DNA from 3 places in the Rossellomorea sp. GCM10028870 genome. Region 1 is predicted to be linked to each of the others. Evidence: riboswitches for the same ligand, from Rfam matches in the RefSeq annotation. Region 1 holds a riboswitch; each other region holds the start of a gene.
The links. Region 1 has a riboswitch for S-adenosylmethionine ahead of ACFQWC_RS16090 (methionine ABC transporter ATP-binding protein). Riboswitches for the same ligand answer to the same signal wherever they lie in the genome.

Region 1 (5,923 bases):
ATCGTTGTAATCGTGATTGCCTGAATCACCGCCGGTCGTGCTTCCGGTAACAGCACGTCCTTAATGATCATCCAAGGACTTGCCCCCACTGAAACCGAAGCTTCAATGACACCTTTATCAATCTCTCGCAATGACGTTTCTACCATTCTCGCAAAAAATGGAATTCCCGCAACAGAGAGTGATACGGATGCTGCCGTCGGTCCGATCGTGGTTCCGGTCAATAGTTTGGTTAATGGTAAGAGTGCTACTAATAGAATAATGAACGGAACCGACCGCACCATATTGACGACAAATCCAACGACCTTTTTAATCAAACTATTTTGTAAAAACAAGCCTTTGTCTGTTACAAAAAGAAGAATCCCAAGCGGTAATCCCACTAAAATCGCGACTCCAAGTGAAATCCCCACCATATAGACCGTTTCAAAAAAGGCTTTATTCAATTCTGGCAAAATCGCAGTCAATGAATCAGGCAGCATTCTCAAGCACCTCCAAGCTCTGCGTCTTCAGCGTGATGAATCGGATCGCTGCTTCGATTTCTTCATGGGAGCCAATCAGCTCCATGATGAAAATCCCCAGTGGCACTTCCTGAATATATTCGATCTTGCCGTGCAGGATATTGCCTCGCACCTTGTATTTCTGGAACACTTCCGATACGACGCTTTCCTCTGCGATCGATCCTTTGAATTGGATTTTGATCAGTTTTCCTTTCCTTGATTCCACGAGGTGCGGCGGGAGTTCAAATTGAAGGATTGTTTCAATGAATTGCTTCGTTAAAGGCTGCTTAGGTTCTGCAAACAGGTCGTAAACCGGCCCTTCCTCCACGATTTTCCCGTCCTGCATCACGGCCATCCGGTCGCATATCTCTTTCACCACTTCCATCTCGTGTGTGATGAGGACGATGGTCAAACCTAGTTCTTTATTAATCTTTTTCAATAGTTTCAAGATTGATTTCGTTGTATTCGGATCGAGTGCCGAGGTCGCTTCGTCGCAAAGTAAAACCGATGGGTTATTCGCAAGGGCTCTCGCAATCCCGACTCTTTGCTTTTGTCCTCCGCTGAGCTGGGCCGGGTACGCATCTGCTTTGTCCGATAGACCGACCATCTCAAGGAGCTCGACGACTCTGGGCTTGATTTTCGCTTTAGGTACACTAGCCGCTTTCAAGGCAAAAGCCAGATTGTCAAACACCGTTTTGGATTTGATCAAGTGAAAATGTTGAAAGATCATGCTCGTTTTTTGACGGGCGAGTCTTAATTGTTTGGACGTGAGTTTCGTGAAATCCTGTCCGTCAATGATGATTTCTCCTGATGTAGGGGTTTCTAATAAATTCAGGCAGCGAATGAGTGAACTCTTCCCCGCTCCACTGTATCCGACGATTCCAAAAATCTCACCCTTTTCGATTTTTACGGAAACGTTATCGACACCGACCACCGTTTGCTTTTTTGTACTGTAGGTTTTAACTAGATTTCGAATCTCGATCAATGTGCACACCCCTTTTTTCATCCAATAAAAAATGCCTCTTTCAACTGAAAGAAGCATCGCCTGTTTATCTCGACTTATCTCTCAGAATGAAATCATTCTGCAGGAATTGGCACCGTTCCAATACTGGAGGTTGCCGGACGTCGTAGGGCCTGATCCCTCGGTCACTCTGGATAATTGAAAGTATGTAATTTTCTAATTTTTTAATCTTATAGAGGATAATACTGGGTATGGGAATGGAAGTCAATAGGGAATTTTACAGTTGTTTTTATGTAAGCGTTATCTTTATTGTTGTACTAGGGAAGGTTTTTTTGTGTTGTTGGACTAGGGTTTGATCTTGGGGTGGAATATATCCACTTTTTTACAGTTAATAATATATTCCTAAAGTTGATAATAAAAGGGGGAATGTCGATAATAAAACTCCTCGCACCCTATCAATCCATGTATCTCACATCGATTTCAGTTAATATCCTGCCTTTACACCATCTCAAAGACTCAAAAACCATACATATTATCCAAAAACATTCCTTTCCACCTCCAATTGGGACTAACCTCCATTACCAATACAAAAAGGCACTACCTTCAATAGCAGCACCCCGATCATTTGTCATAACAACTCACTACAAATATTCTAATCTCTCAAACAACCAAACGAAAACTAAAACGCCCACTCCTTAATCACTGTCAACACATCCAACTCCCTCAACCGCTGCTCACAATAAGAAGAATTCATCTTCAAATAGGAATCAACATAAGCCGGATGACACATAATCTCAAGCGTCTCACCTCCATCCCTGCTGTCCAAAATCCTCTTCAATCCTTCAACCGACACTCCGTCCCCATAAAAGTCCATCGAGAACCGATCGGTTAACACATCCATTTCGCCACCCTTATCACCAAAAACATTCCGGACCGGTACCCCAAAGCGCTCTGACAATCTCTTCACCACCGGGATCAGTGGTCGAAAGCTATGAACATGATGATGACTGTCAATATGAGAAAGGGGCAGACCGAATGATAGAAATTTATCCACCTGAGCCTCCCACTCCATTTCAACCTCATCCACATTGATTTCTTTTTCTTCAAAAATCCTGCTGGTGTAACGGAAAAAGCCTCTTTCATCCTGTAGTGATGGTACCCCGGCCGAAACCGGTCTCCCGCATGTCAGTGTTAAATGGATCCCAACCTTTAATTCAGGAAAAACCTTCGCCAATTCCAACGCATGCAGAGTCCCGGGCATATTGACAAGCATCGTTGTTGAGTTGACAATTCCAAACCGGTGACTATCAACGATGCCATAGTTCACTCCCCGGCATAAACCAAAGTCATCTGCATTGACGATCACGTTCCTCATAATCCCCCATCCCCTTTTTTCTAATAGGTTCTTTCTACAAGAAAGCTCGCTTTATCTCCTCTGAAGATCGCTTTGGAAAATTCGATCACGGATCCATCCTCTACATAAGCAGTCGTTTCGATCATAAAGCAAGGTGTCCCCTCTGGTACCTCAAGCTTCCCTGCCACTCGCTCATCTGCTAAAAATAGCTCGATGGTTTCGATGGTTTTTTTAATTTTTATCTCAAACTGTGTTTCCAGGAGCTTGTAAAGAGATCTTTCACATTCGTCTTTATCAAGTCCTGGCGTCTTGTACCAGGGCAGATAGGCCACCTCATATTGCAGGGGCAGCCCGTCTGAATATCGGATCCTCTCTAACCGATTGACGGGATCTCCATTCTTCAATTCCAACGCTTTTTCCACTGTGGATTCTGCCGGGATGACATTCATGCTCAGTACCTTGATCTTAGGTTTCTTACCTTGTAATCGCAGTTGCTCTGTGTAGTTGTCGATCGTCGAGGACAGGATTTGACTGACTTTCTCTTCTGCGACAAAGGTTCCTCTTCCTTGCTCGCGATACACGTAACCTTCAAGTGTCAGCTGCTGGAGCGCCGTCCGGATCGTCGTACGGCTGACATTGAACTTTTCGCAAAACTCCGCCTCTGTCGGCAGTTTTGTATTCGGCGCATATTCTTTATTTTTAATCATGTGGATGATTTCTTCTTTTACATGCGAATGCAGGGCCTTTGCTTCTTGTGTCTCTTTCATTCTGTTTCTCCCTTCCACTTTCTTCCTATATTTGTTATAACACATCCACGTGCAATTCTCTATTCCTAATCATTTTATCATAAAAATAATTTGTTATTACAATTAAATAAAAAATAGTCATAAAATTTATATTTGTCATTACAATATATAGACGAGTGAAAATTTGTATGATACATTATAAAAAATAGAAATCGCTTTCAAAATGAAGGGAGCTCGACAGAATGTCATTAAAGGTGGTCATAATCGGAGGCGGATCAAGCTATACACCAGAAATTATCGAGGGGTTCATCCACCGATACAAATCTTTTCCTGTCACGGACATAACGCTTGTAGACATCGAAGCAGGGAAAGAGAAGCTTGAGATTATCGGGCAATTTGCTCGTCGAATGATCCAAAAAGCAGGTGTGCCGATTGAATTGGAATGGACCCTTAACCGCAGGGATGCCTTAATTGGCGCTGACTTTGTGACAACACAAATCAGGGTGGGCGGCCTCTCAGCCAGGGAAAAAGATGAACGGATACCGTTAAGTCATGGTGTCATCGGTCAGGAAACCAATGGAGCAGGCGGTATATTCAAGGCCTTGCGCACCATTCCGGTCCTAATGGAAATTTGTCATGACATCCAACAGATTTGTCCCCATGCATGGCTTATTAACTTTACCAACCCGGCAGGCATTGTTACGGAAGCCCTGCTTAAATACAGTACACATCATAAAGTCATCGGGGTGTGCAATATTCCTTTCAACATGAAAAACAGCGTCGCCGAGATGATGAATTGTTCTGCAAATGAAGTACAAATCGAGTTTGTAGGGATGAATCATTTTGTGTTTGGAAAAAAGGTTTGGGTCAAAGGTCAGGATGTCACCGATCAGGTTCTGCAAAAACTGATCCATCAAGAAGTGGATTACTCACCGGCCAACATCGTCTCACTCGGATGGTCGAAGGAATTTTTACAAGCTCTCGGGATGCTTCCCAATCCTTATCATCAATACTACTTCCAACGGGACTCTGTGTTGGAAAAGGACCTTCAAGCTTATAGAGAAAACGGTACACGGGCAGAGGTTGTTCGAAAAGTTGAAAAAGAACTTTTCATACAATATATGAAAGAGGAGTTAAATGAAAAACCAAAAGAACTGGAAAATCGAGGAGGTGCCTACTACAGTGATGCTGCCTGCAGCCTCATGGCGAGCATTTACAACAACTCAGGAGACATCCAAACCGTCAACACACTGAACAACGGAACCATCCCGGACCTGCCACACGACGCTGTCATCGAAGTAAACGCCGTCATTACGAGGGACGGACCTCGGCCAATCGCCACCGGCCCGCTGCCTCCATCTGTTAAAGGAATCATCCAACAGATGAAAGCTTTCGAAGAATTAGTGATACAAGCAGCACGATCTGGTGAGTACTCCGACGCCTACAGAGCCATGGTGATGAATCCGCTAGTACAGAACGAAGGGGTAGCAAGACAACTAGTCGATGAATTATTGGAAGCTCACAAAGAGTTTTTACCGCAATTCAATTAATCTAGTAAATGGGGGAAAGAGAAATGAGTAAAGTAATGGGGTTTATGGAAAGCAAGTTTATGCCTATTGCAGGAAGAATCGGGTCCCAACGACATCTCGTTGCCATCCGTGATGGATTCGTTTCGATCATGCCGCTGATCATCGTGGGATCTTTGGCTGTCTTATTAAATAATCTGCCGATTGATGCCTTTCAAAATTTTATGGTCTCTGTATTCGGCGAAAGCTGGAAATCCGTCGGGGGGAATATGTGGAATGGATCATTCGCCATCCTCGGACTGCTCGTCGCTGCATCCATCAGTTATCATTTAGCCAAGTCCTATCATATCGATGGGTTGTCAGCAGCATTAGTATCGATAGCTTCACTCATCATCCTCACACCGGTAACAGAAGACTGGGGGATTTCCTACGCCTGGACCGGAGCACAAGGGATATTCGTCGCCGTGATCACGTCCCTCCTTGTCACAGAATTATTCAAAGTGTTGATTCGCTCGAAGTTTACGATCAGTATGCCGGACGGTGTACCTGAAGGGGTAGTGAAATCATTCAAAGCTCTGATCCCGGCTACGATCATTTTGATTCTTATTGGTCTCATTCAAGCTCTCTTAACTTCTTTTGCAGAGAAAAGTATATTCGAAATCGTGTTTACGGTGGTTCAGGAACCATTGCAAGCCGTCTCAAACTCACTGCCATCAGCTATTGTTGTAGCCTTCTTAAATCATTTCCTTTGGTTCTTTGGCTTACATGGCACAAACATATTAGGTCCGATCATCGAACCGATCTACCTTCCTTTAATTGAAAAAAATCAGCAGCTGTTCGCA
Region 2 (5,923 bases), 350 kb from region 1:
CTTTAGAGCAAAAAGGAACCCAGCGCTTCTATTCTCTTGAATTGGATAATGCAACTGTCCTACTAAAGGAACTGGTTGAAACGGTTGAAAAACAATGTGAGTAATGTTTCACAAAAGAAGGATAATAAAGAATATTGTCGAATGTAGAGATAGATTCGAGCAATGTGTATTCTGGATGGGGACTCCCCATCCAGATAAATGAAAGGTGGTGGAATGATGTCGTTGTCTTTTTATTCATATCCGAAGTGTGGTACGTGCCGGAAAGCAAAGAAGTGGCTGGAAGAAGAAAACATAGCATTTAATGAAATACATATCGTTGAAACCCCCCCTACAAAAGACGAGCTTAAAAACCTACATGAAAAGAGCGGATTACCTCTTAAGAAGTTCTTTAATACAAGTGGTAAAAAGTATCGGGAATTAGGCTTGAAAGATAAAGTAAACTCGGCTTCCGATGAGGAATTATTAGAAATACTTTCCACGGACGGGATGCTGATCAAGCGTCCAATCACTACGGATGGAAGTAAGGTGACAGTTGGTTTCAAGGAAGAAACCTTTGAAGAAACCTGGAAGTAAAAAGAGGTCTGGGATTACCAAATCATGGACAATGAAAAAGTTTCATTATTCATGCTAGGTTTTCTTGCTTTTTTAATGAAAAGTGTGTCAATATTAGGTTGTATAACTAGCATTTGGAGGGATAGAGAATGAGTACACCGAAAGAACTTCGTTATTCTGAAGAACATGAGTGGGTCAAAGTTGAAGGGGAAAATGTACGAGTGGGAATCACATCATTTGCACAATCTGAACTGGGCGATATCGTATTCGTTGAGTTACCAGAGGTTGGAGATGAGATCAAAGCGGACGAGCCGTTCGGTAGTGTTGAATCGGTTAAAACCGTTTCTGAGCTATATGCACCTGTATCCGGTAAGGTGGTAGAAGTGAATGAAGAGCTGTCTGATAGCCCTGAGTTCGTGAACGAATCACCTTATGAAAAAGCTTGGATGATCGTTGTTGAACCTTCAGACGTTGGAGAAGTAGACAAGCTTATGACAGCTGAACAGTATGACGAAATGATTAATGAAGGATAATTTCTACCATGCACCTTGAGAATTTCTCAAGGTGTTTTGTTTTTTATTTTGGGCACCATATGAGTAGACGTTTTTTATAAGAAAGCTCTTTTCGCAACAATTGTTGTTCTTAATATATAGACTGCCAGTGCTGTGTGATTCAGTGTGAACTAGGTGGTGAGGGGAAGTTCTCCTCTTTCAGCTAGTATTCGAACGAGCAACCCAGCTTAGCAGAACGGGGCCTCATGCTTAGAAGGTTGATTGGAGCGGAAGGTGCTCGACTCCTGCGGGAATAGCGGGAAAGTTGAGACCCCACAGGGCAAAGCCCGAGGAGGCTCAACTCACGCCCCGCGGAAAGCGAGCACCTGGAGCGGAAATCAACCACTGCACGCTTTATTAAAACAACAAAGTTTACGAAAAATGCCTTCTAAAAAGAAAGGATGAATACGTATGGTGCTCAAGCCTAAGAAATTAGATGTAACCAACAGGGTGACAGGAAAACTGAAAAATGGTGAAGTAGAACTATATTTGGATAATCAGCCAATCGGCAGAATGGCTTTACCTCTTGATGGATTAAGCATGGAGCCAAACTTTGAAGCAAAAGAAAATAAAATTTATCAAAGCTACACTTCCACGGAAGGCGATCAAGCAAGATACACAGATTGTGATGAGGGTGGCTGGTGTTAGAAATGCTCATGGTGCCAGATTCGACAATGAATCTGGCACCATTTGTATAAGCAGATAGGCAAACCACTTGCGCATTTTTTTATAAACATGAGAAAATATAAGTAGAAAGTGGACATCATCTCTTGTTATTTGAATATACTATCGTAATCTTATTTCTGAAAGATAAGGTGATGATCATGATGGAACTTGACGAAAAAGTAATCATTGTCGAAGGAACAACTGACAAACGAAAAGTGAAAGATATCATCAAAGAACCGATTGAAATTATTTGTACAAACGGGACCATTAGCATTACGAAAATGGACGAACTCATTGATGCATTATTGGAAAGGGATGTCTATATCCTCGTAGATGCTGATGATGCAGGTGAAAAATTACGAAAGCAATTTAAACGTGAGTTTCCTGAAGCTGAACATTTGTACATTGATCGTATGTACAAGGAAGTGGCAGCAGCTCCCGAGTATCACCTGGCGTCTGTCCTGATTGGAGCCAATATAGACGTTCATAAAGAATATTTAGGAAAAAGGATGATCTAGTTTTGATTGAGGTAAGTAATACCGAAGCATTAAACGATCTGATTGAAGGCCATACGCTTGAAGCCGTTTACCTTTATACACCGATGTGTGGCACCTGTCAGGTGGCAAGTAAAATGATTGACGTAGTGGAAAAGCTTCCGCAATCTTTTCATTTTGTGAAGGCCAACTTGAATTATTTGCCCCAATTTGCAGAAGAACAATCCATCGAAAGTGTACCCTGCTTGCTTTTATTTAAGGATGGAGTCGAGTGGGAGAGGATTTATGCCTTCCAATCCGTGCCATTTCTATATGAAACCTTAAACAAGATCACTGATCGTTAGAGGGATAAGAGACCTTTTGGGAGAAGGTCTTTTTTATATGTCTCTTTCTAAACGATTTTCTTTCTACAAACGAAGACATATTTCTCGGGAAATATTGCGAATGGCATCATTTTTTGACTAGTATCCATCCAAATTCTTACTGTTCGACAAATTAGATGAATACGTTCAAAACATGTCGAGAAAGTATAAAAGGGAAAAATACCTAAAAGTGGAATTGTAATAATATAGAAGTTTCACTGGGAGGGTATTCATGCGAATATATTTAGAGGAATTAGTAGATCAGTGTCATTCAAGATATCACTTACGACTCTTATTTCCAGACAGCCCATTTGTTCTTCATTTTGATTGTGGAAAAGATTTGTACGGTATTTCTATTTCGAGCAAGGGATGCGATGTATTAGATGATTTGAGTGAAGACGCTCATTTCGTAATTGAAGGAATGGAGGAAAAAGTGGTTTCCCTACTCACAGGGGAAGAACGGTTGTCTCAACTGATCGAAGCCGGGGTACTTGAAATCAGAGGAGGGTATCGACCGCTTCTATTTGTTGAATCTGTCCTTTGGCTTACGAGGTCAAGGGGAAAAGAGCCGGTAAAAGTTTAAAAAATAATTGACACACTCTATAACCGATGATAGAATCTCTCTTGTAGCAAATTTTCAGAGTCTTTAACTATTTAAAAAAATTTAATAATCGATACTTTACTCTTATTAAGAGAGGTGGAGGGACGTGCCCTATGAAGCCCGGCAACCGTCAATGAAAATTGAAATGGTGCCAATTCACTCAAAGCATATGCTTTGAAAGATGAGAGAAAGGATAGTCCTATATGATTATGCCTTTCTGCTTATCGCAGAGAGGCATTTTTTAATGATTTAGAAAAAGATGACGGGAAAATGCCAGCTATGTGCAACCATAATCTTGATTAAACAGGTCGTTTTACTCCGAAAGAAGGTGGAATACAACATGATTACCATTTCAGATGTGAAAAAAATCTATCAATCCAAATCGGGTCCAATTTCAGCCGTTGATGGCGTCAATATCGAGATTGCCCAAGGAGAAATTTTTGGAGTGATTGGCTATAGTGGAGCAGGTAAGAGTACGCTGATCCGCATGCTCAATGGTCTCGAAGTTCCTACAGAAGGAATAGTGGACGTGAATGGTCAAATCGTTTCCCGGGTAAAGGGTAAAAAACTGCGGGAAGCAAGACAGTCGATAGGCATGATTTTTCAACACTTTAATCTCCTCTGGTCTCGTACAGTATTAGAAAATATACAGTTCCCATTAGAAATTGCTGGAGTACCAAAGAAAGAGAGACTCCATAGAGCCAATGAATTATTGAAGCTTGTAGGATTGGAAGGCAGGGGAGATGCCTATCCTTCTCAACTGAGCGGCGGACAGAAACAACGAGTGGGGATTGCAAGATCCCTTGCTAACAATCCCGATGTCCTTCTATGTGATGAAGCTACTTCCGCTCTAGATCCACAAACAACTGATTCCATTCTTGATTTATTGGTGGATATTAATAAACGCTTAGGGCTGACGATTGTCCTGATCACTCATGAAATGCACGTGATTCAGAAGATCTGTCACCGTGTCGCAGTCATGGAACAAGGAAAAGTCGTGGAACTCGGGGATGTATTGGAAGTGTTCCGAAATCCACAAGAGCAAGTGACAAAGCGTTTCGTGAGAGAAGTCTCGCAAGTAAAAGAAACGGGTGAAACCATTGATCACCTATTGATGCAATATCCTAATGGGAAAGTGTTGAAATTTACTTTTGTCGGTGAATCAACTGAGCAACCGCTTATCACCACTCTGATAAGGAAGTTTGACTTAGACGTAAACATCCTTCAAGGACAAATCTCCCAAACTCAAAAAGGTGCCTATGGAACGTTATTTGTTCACCTTGATGGGGATGAACGGACCATTAAAGATGCATTGACGTTTGTTCAAACGCAACTGGTTCAAGTGGAGGTGTTAAGAGGATGATTGAAAATTTATTTCCAAATGTAGATTGGGAGAAGATGTGGGAAGCAACCCTCGAAACCCTGTATATGACCGGGATGTCTGTAGTGATTACCTTTGTACTCGGAATGATCCTTGGGATTTTGCTCTTCCTCACCTCTAAGGAAAATCTATGGGATAACAAACTGACATACACGATTACAAGTGCAGTCGTAAATGTGTTCAGATCGATTCCATTCATTATATTGATCGTGTTGTTAATTCCGTTCACCAAGTTTTTATTGGACACAATCCGTGGAGCGAATGCAGCTTTGCCGGCACTGATCATTGGAGCTGCTCCGTTTTACGCCCGTATGGTAGAAATTGCTTTAAGAGAAGTGAACAAAGGCGTCATCGAGGCCGCGAAAGCGATGGGGGCGAAAACGAGCACAATTATCTGGAAAGTCCTGATCCCGGAATCCATGCCGGCTTTGATTTCAGGAATTACAGTAACAGCGATTGCTCTCGTTGGATATACGGCAATGGCCGGGGTCATCGGAGCAGGCGGTTTAGGAAACCTGGCCTATTTAGATGGCTTTCAACGAAGCAGGGAAGACGTGACGCTCGCCGCAACCATTATGATCTTACTCATTGTGTTTGCGATTCAAATATTAGGTGATTTCTTTACAAATAAATTAGATAAACGGTAAAAGGAGAGAAATATCATGAAAAAATGGGTAGCAGGAGTTATTGCAGCAACAAGCATTTTTGGATTGGCAGCATGTGGGAGTAATTCAGAATCAGGAGGAGGCAGCGACGAGAAAGAATTAGTGGTTGGAGCTTCCAATATTCCTCACGCTGAAATTCTTGAACAAGTGAAGCCTTTATTAGAGGAGAAAGGTATCAATTTAGAAATTGAAACGTACCAAGACTATATCTTGCCAAATAAAGATCTGGATAATGGGGATATTGACGCAAACTATTTCCAACATGTACCGTACTTAGAATCTCAAAAAGCGGAACACGGTTATGATTTTGAAAATGCTGGCGGCATTCACATTGAGCCGATTGGCGTTTATTCTAAAAAGTACAAATCCCTTGAAGAGCTGCCTGAAGGTGCAACGATTCTAATGAGTAATTCTGTAGCAGATCACGGACGTATTCTTACGTTATTAGAAGAAAAAGGTCTTATTACATTGAATGATGGAGTAGACAAGACAAAAGCAACGCTGGAAGACATTAAAGAAAATCCAAAGAAACTAAAATTCGATTACGAATATGAAGCAGCTCTTCTTCCACAATTGTATGAAAATGAAGAGGGAGATGCTGTTCTGATCAATTCCAACTATGCGATCGATGCAGGTTTGAATCCTTTGGAA
Region 3 (5,923 bases), on a different contig from region 1:
ACCCTTTTTTGTGTCTTCATGTCCTTTTGTTGAACAATGGGATGCCTGACGCAGTAACTTCTAAGATCCAATCAAAAGGAGGAGAAGTTAAGTGGCGATCGAGTTAAAAACGCAATTTAAAAACAGTAAAAAAGTATATGTCGGAGGATCAAGACCAGACATAAATGTACCGATGAGAGAAATAGAACTGAGTAGGACGAATGTTTCCTTGGGCGTTGAAGAGAATGAACCGGTTCGTGTATACGATACAAGCGGACCTTATACAGATGAGCGTTACCAAGTCGATATTCATAAAGGGTTACCTTCCGTTCGCACAGAGTGGATCCTGGAACGTCAGGATGTCGCCGCTTACCCGGGACGTGAAATCGAACCGGAAGATAACGGCTATAAAGGAGACGATCCTTATGCACACGTAGAGGCGTTCACTACTATCAAACGTACCCCAATACGGGCAAAAATGGGTCGTAATGTGACTCAAATGCACTATGCAAAAAAAGGAATCATTACACCGGAAATGGAGTTCATCGCTATCCGGGAAAATGTTGATCCTTCATTTGTAAGAGAAGAAGTAGCAAAGGGCAGGGCCATCATTCCTGCCAATATCAATCATCCTGAATGTGAACCGATGATCATCGGTCGTCACTTTCATGTGAAAATAAACGCGAATATCGGAAACTCTTCTGTATCATCTTCCGTTGAAGAAGAAGTGGAGAAAATGACGTGGGCAACTCGTTGGGGTGCCGATACCATAATGGACTTATCAACAGGTAAAAACATTCATACAACAAGGGAGTGGATCATTCGAAACTCCCCTGTCCCTGTTGGTACGGTACCGATCTATCAAGCACTAGAAAAAGTAAACGGAATTGCTGAGAATCTTACATGGGGTGTGTACAGGGATACATTGATCGAACAGGCGGAGCAGGGTGTTGACTATTTCACCATTCATGCAGGTGTTTTATTGAGGTATATTCATCTGACGGCTGATCGTACAACAGGCATTGTTTCCCGTGGAGGTTCAATCATGGCACAATGGTGTCTTGCCCATCATAAAGAGAACTTTCTTTATTCCCATTTTGAAGATATATGTAAGATTTTAAAAGCCTATGATATCTCCGTTTCCTTAGGAGATGGTTTAAGACCCGGATCAATTGCTGATGCGAATGATGAAGCACAGTTTGCCGAGCTTGAAACATTAGGCGAGCTAACCAAAATTGCTTGGAAGCATGATGTACAAGTCATGATTGAAGGCCCTGGTCATGTACCGATGCATATGATTAAAGAGAATGTGGATAAGCAAATGGAAATCTGTCATGAAGCTCCTTTTTATACCTTGGGGCCATTAACGACAGATATTGCACCGGGGTATGATCACATTACTTCCGCCATAGGGGCTACCATGATCGGTTGGTTTGGGACAGCCATGCTGTGCTATGTAACACCGAAAGAGCATCTGGGATTACCGAATAAAGATGATGTGAGAGAAGGTGTCATTGCTTATAAAATCGCAGCACATGCAGCGGATTTGGCGAAAGGCCATCCAGGGGCACAAGTCAGAGATAATGCCGTTTCTAAGGCTCGATTTGAATTTAGATGGAATGACCAATTTAATTTATCCCTGGACCCGGAGCGTGCAAGGGAGTATCATGATGAAACACTTCCTGCAGAAGGGGCAAAAACGGCCCATTTTTGTTCAATGTGTGGCCCGAAATTTTGTTCAATGAGAATATCACATGACATAAGGGGAATGAAGGAGACTAGCATGAATGATGCTCATAAGGAAATAGAAAAAGGATTGAAAGAAAAATCGAAGGAGTTTGTGGAAAATGGATCAAACATCTATCGATAAACCTTCTTGTCATGTACTGAAATTGAAGAATGAGATCGTAAAGCTCAATCAGAGAGTCATCCAACTCGAAAAAGAAGTGAAGAGCATTCAGGAAAACTGCAGACATGTCTTTTATGAAACGGATGTAACAAGATCTTGTATCAAATGTCATTATGTAGAAAGTACCTATTATTAGAAACGTGTAAGGTATGAATTAAATTTCTTTTGACAGCTTATATGTACCGTGCTACGATTATTACAAATTTCGGAATAGTAAATGAATATATTTGTAACTCTTATTGAGAGTGGTGGAGGGACTGGCCCTGTGAAACCCGGCAACCATTCAACCGATGTGTTGAAAAGGTGCTAATTCCTGCAAAGCACTTTGCTTTGGAAAATAAGAGAGGATTCTCATAAACATGAAGCCCTCTCTTTCGCAAGAGAGGGCTTTTCGTTTTTATGAAAGAAAAATTAAATAGACAAATGCAATAGGTGCTGAGTCATGCTCAGCTAAAAGGGAAGACCGGTGAAAATCCGGCACGGTCCCGCCACTGTAATGGGGAGCGACTTATCATTCAACCACTATTTCTGTTGAAATGGGAAGGGATAAGAAGCTGTGAACCTAAGTCAGGAGACCTGCCTGTTGTATGCGCTTATGCTCTACGTGGATATAGAGAGGGGTGAGGAATACGTGTTGAGAATACAAGATTGTCTCAACTCAAGTTAGTGATGCGTATGAATCTCTCTTTCATTTGAAAGGGAGATTTTTTTGTTGATGACAACCATATCAAGTATAAGGAGTGAGGATTGAATGAGTAAGGTGATCAGTTCAAATTTAGGATATCCAAGAATCGGTGAAAAGCGTGAATGGAAAAAGACGCTGGAACAATTTTGGGCAGGGAAGATTGAAAAGGATTCCTTCTTAGAACAAATGGAGGAAATACGAGTCAACCATTTGAAGAAGCAACTGGATCAGGGAATTGATTTGATTCCGGTTGGAGATTTCAGCTCATATGATCATGTGCTTGATACAGCCGTCATGTTCGGCTTGGTTCCTAAGAGGTTTCATTATGGTGGGGGTAAGGTCTCTCTTGAAACGTATTTTGAAATGGCCAGAGGATCAAAGGACGCGGTGGCACTGGAAATGACAAAATGGTTTAACACCAACTATCACTATCTCGTCCCTGAACTTGATGGGATCGTTCCCCGGTTGGTGGAAAATCGTCCCCTCCATTTTTTTAGGGAGGCAAAAGAAAAACTGGGTATAGAAGGAAAACCGGTTATCTTAGGTCCGTTCACATTTGTGAAATTGTCCAAAGGGTATGATAACGGGGACTATAAAACCATCGTTGATCAATTTGTCCCTCTTTATGCTGAAGTATTGCGTGATTTACAGGAAGAGGGTGTAGAGTGGGTACAAATGGATGAACCGATCTTGTGCACATCCATCGGGGATGAAGAGATGGATCAATTTAAAGAAGTCTATCAAACACTTAAAGAATCCTGCCCCGGGTTAAAGATCATCCTCCAAACCTATTATGATAGTTTGGAAAGGTACCAGCGGGTGTTAGCACTCCCAGTGGACGGCATAGGGATAGATTTTATGCATGATCGTGGTAAGAATTTGGCGGCGCTGAAAAGATTTGGTTTTCCTAAAGATAAATTCCTGGCTGCCGGCATTCTTGATGGCAGGAATATTTGGAGAAGTAATCTTGCTGATACCCATTCGCTTCTATCGTTCATTGCAGGGTATGTTCCGAGTGATCGCTTGATCATACAACCATCATGCAGTTTACTTCATGTACCTGTAACCTTGCAGAATGAAGAAGCAATTGATACACCTCTCATTGACGCTCTATCATTTGCTGATGAGAAATTACATGAAATCACAATTTTAACGAAGGGGATTCGTGAGGGAGTCGAGACAATAGAAGATGAGATTGCTCAAAGTGTAACGGCGATTAAGAATTTAAACGAATCACCCCTGCGCAATAATAGGGAGGTGCAGGAAGAGGTTGAGGAATTGCAACCCGATAATGTAGGGAGAAAGGATCCTTTCCATATTCGTAAACTGGAACAGGCGAAGTACTTTTCATTACCTTTTCTACCTACCACTACCATAGGAAGTTTTCCTCAAACCCAGGAAGTAAGAAGGCAAAGGTTGAAATGGAGGAAGGGAGAACTTTCTGATGGGGAGTATCAACAATATATTCATGCGGAAATAAAACGCTGGATTGAAATTCAGGAACAAATAGGTCTTGATGTGTTTGTACATGGGGAATTCGAGCGGACTGATATGGTTGAATTCTTTGGTGAGAAATTAGAAGGTTTTCAATTTACGAAGTTTGGATGGGTACAATCATACGGTTCCAGATGTGTGAAGCCACCACTCATTTACGGTGATGTGAATTTTAAAGAACCGATGACGGTTAAAGAAACCGTATATACCCAATCATTAACCGATAAACCGGTTAAAGGGATGTTAACGGGCCCGATCACGATTCTAAATTGGTCATTTATTCGGAATGATATATCACGATATGAAGTATCGAATCAAATCGCACTTTCTCTCCAAAAAGAGATAGAGGAATTAGAAGCCCATGGGATTCGCATGATACAAGTCGATGAGCCGGCACTTAGGGAAGGTCTGCCTTTAAAGAGTGAAAATTGGGAGGAATATCTAAAGGCTGCCGTTTATGCCTTCAGATTGGCCACTTCATCTGTACAGAAGCAAACCCAGGTCCACACACATATGTGCTATTCGGATTTTGAAGATATTATAGATGCCATCAGTGATCTGGATGCTGATGTCATCTCGATTGAAACATCAAGAAGTCATGGGGAGTTGATCCATGTTTTTGAAGATTATACGTATGACAAAGGGATTGGTCTCGGGGTATATGACATTCATAGTCCACGGGTGCCGAAACGTGAAGAATTAATCCGCAATATACATCGGGCTCTGGAAGTGCTGGATCCCCATTTATTCTGGGTCAACCCGGATTGTGGTTTGAAAACACGTGGGATCGATGAGACGGTCTTAGCTCTTAAAACCATGGTGGAAGCTGCGGAACAAGTGCGTGAAGAAGTGCTTCTTAAAAATGAAAGATAATAGACGGAGAACGAAGAGAAATATGATCGAGTGTAGCTGTACGCTCGTGTGATCCACCTTTACAAAACGCAGGGCGCAGGTGAAAGGAAGTGCGTCCTGCTCATAAGGAGAGAAAGAAAATGCCATACATAGCCATAGGAAGAATCATTCAAGTATTTAATGAACATCAGCCAAATCGCACTATCCTATATTTGGTGAGTGATAAGGGGATTGATGAGTTCCCAAAAGGGAGGGTTTCATTAAAAACCGCTTTAGAATGGCAGGCTAAAGAAATGATATGTAATGTTTATGCTCCCAGTTAAAAAACGAGAGGGAAGAAAAATAAGCTTCCCAAAATCCTTTCAATTGTGTTAACTTAATGTTATACATAGTTTACATACACAAGGGGGATTTGAAAGTGAACGGAGAAAAACTAAGGATGATCATTCACTGTGCCATCTTTGCTGCGATTACGGGGATTTTCGCTCAAATCGAGATTCCACTGCCACTCGTACCAATCAGCGGACAAACATTGGCAGTAGGAATTACCGCGACGATTCTTGGAAGCCGATATGGAGCGTTTGCCATGGTTTGCTATGCAGCCCTGGGAGCAGTGGGTGTTCCTGTATTTGCGGGCTTCAGTGGAGGGGCACAGGTACTGGTCGGTCCTACGGGAGGCTATATTTTCGGCTTTATCGTAGCGGCTTTCTTTACAGGCTTCATTCTTGAAAAAACCAAATTCACCATTCCGATGGCGATGATTGCCAATACAGTCGGAATGATCATTACGTTGATCCTGGGTACCATTCAACTTAAATTTGTAGCCGATCTTAGCTGGAATCAGGCAATGGCAGCAGGTGTATATCCATTTATCGTAGTTGGACTTATCAAAGCATTCCTGGCCAGTTGGATTGGAATCACTGTAAGACAACGACTGGTTCAGGCGAGGTTAATCGGGAATCGGAAAGCAGCTGCATAATGAAAAAAGTTGACTCTTTGTTGGG

Region 2: linked by a shared signal. The riboswitch ahead of ACFQWC_RS14560 (methionine ABC transporter ATP-binding protein) and the one ahead of ACFQWC_RS16090 (methionine ABC transporter ATP-binding protein) in region 1 are both predicted to bind S-adenosylmethionine.
Region 3: linked by a shared signal. The riboswitch ahead of metE (5-methyltetrahydropteroyltriglutamate--homocysteine S-methyltransferase) and the one ahead of ACFQWC_RS16090 (methionine ABC transporter ATP-binding protein) in region 1 are both predicted to bind S-adenosylmethionine.

Annotation. Positions count from the first base shown of each region.
Region 1 is NZ_JBHTGN010000003.1:476,832-482,754, forward strand. Features, by position in the region: gene ACFQWC_RS16085 (methionine ABC transporter permease) at 1-476, opposite strand, end outside; gene ACFQWC_RS16090 (methionine ABC transporter ATP-binding protein) at 466-1,479, opposite strand; SAM riboswitch class I at 1,551-1,656, opposite strand; gene chbG (chitin disaccharide deacetylase) at 2,135-2,830, opposite strand; gene ACFQWC_RS16100 (GntR family transcriptional regulator) at 2,851-3,576, opposite strand; gene ACFQWC_RS16105 (6-phospho-beta-glucosidase) at 3,798-5,105, shown strand; gene celB (PTS cellobiose transporter subunit IIC) at 5,129-5,923, shown strand, end outside.
Region 2 is NZ_JBHTGN010000003.1:129,080-135,002, reverse strand. Features, by position in the region: gene ACFQWC_RS14595 (ArsR/SmtB family transcription factor) at 1-104, shown strand, start outside; gene ACFQWC_RS14590 (arsenate reductase family protein) at 217-573, shown strand; gene gcvH (glycine cleavage system protein GcvH) at 702-1,085, shown strand; gene ACFQWC_RS14580 (YusG family protein) at 1,515-1,751, shown strand; gene ACFQWC_RS14575 (toprim domain-containing protein) at 1,928-2,287, shown strand; gene ACFQWC_RS14570 (thioredoxin family protein) at 2,293-2,607, shown strand; gene ACFQWC_RS14565 (SCP2 sterol-binding domain-containing protein) at 2,858-3,208, shown strand; SAM riboswitch class I at 3,308-3,414, shown strand; gene ACFQWC_RS14560 (methionine ABC transporter ATP-binding protein) at 3,567-4,589, shown strand; gene ACFQWC_RS14555 (methionine ABC transporter permease) at 4,586-5,254, shown strand; gene ACFQWC_RS14550 (MetQ/NlpA family ABC transporter substrate-binding protein) at 5,270-5,923, shown strand, end outside.
Region 3 is NZ_JBHTGN010000006.1:173,879-179,801, reverse strand. Features, by position in the region: gene thiC (phosphomethylpyrimidine synthase ThiC) at 92-1,849, shown strand; gene ACFQWC_RS21385 (hypothetical protein) at 1,827-2,024, shown strand; SAM riboswitch class I at 2,122-2,232, shown strand; cobalamin riboswitch at 2,302-2,486, shown strand; gene metE (5-methyltetrahydropteroyltriglutamate--homocysteine S-methyltransferase) at 2,640-4,940, shown strand; gene ACFQWC_RS21375 (hypothetical protein) at 5,060-5,242, shown strand; gene ACFQWC_RS21370 (biotin transporter BioY) at 5,332-5,898, shown strand.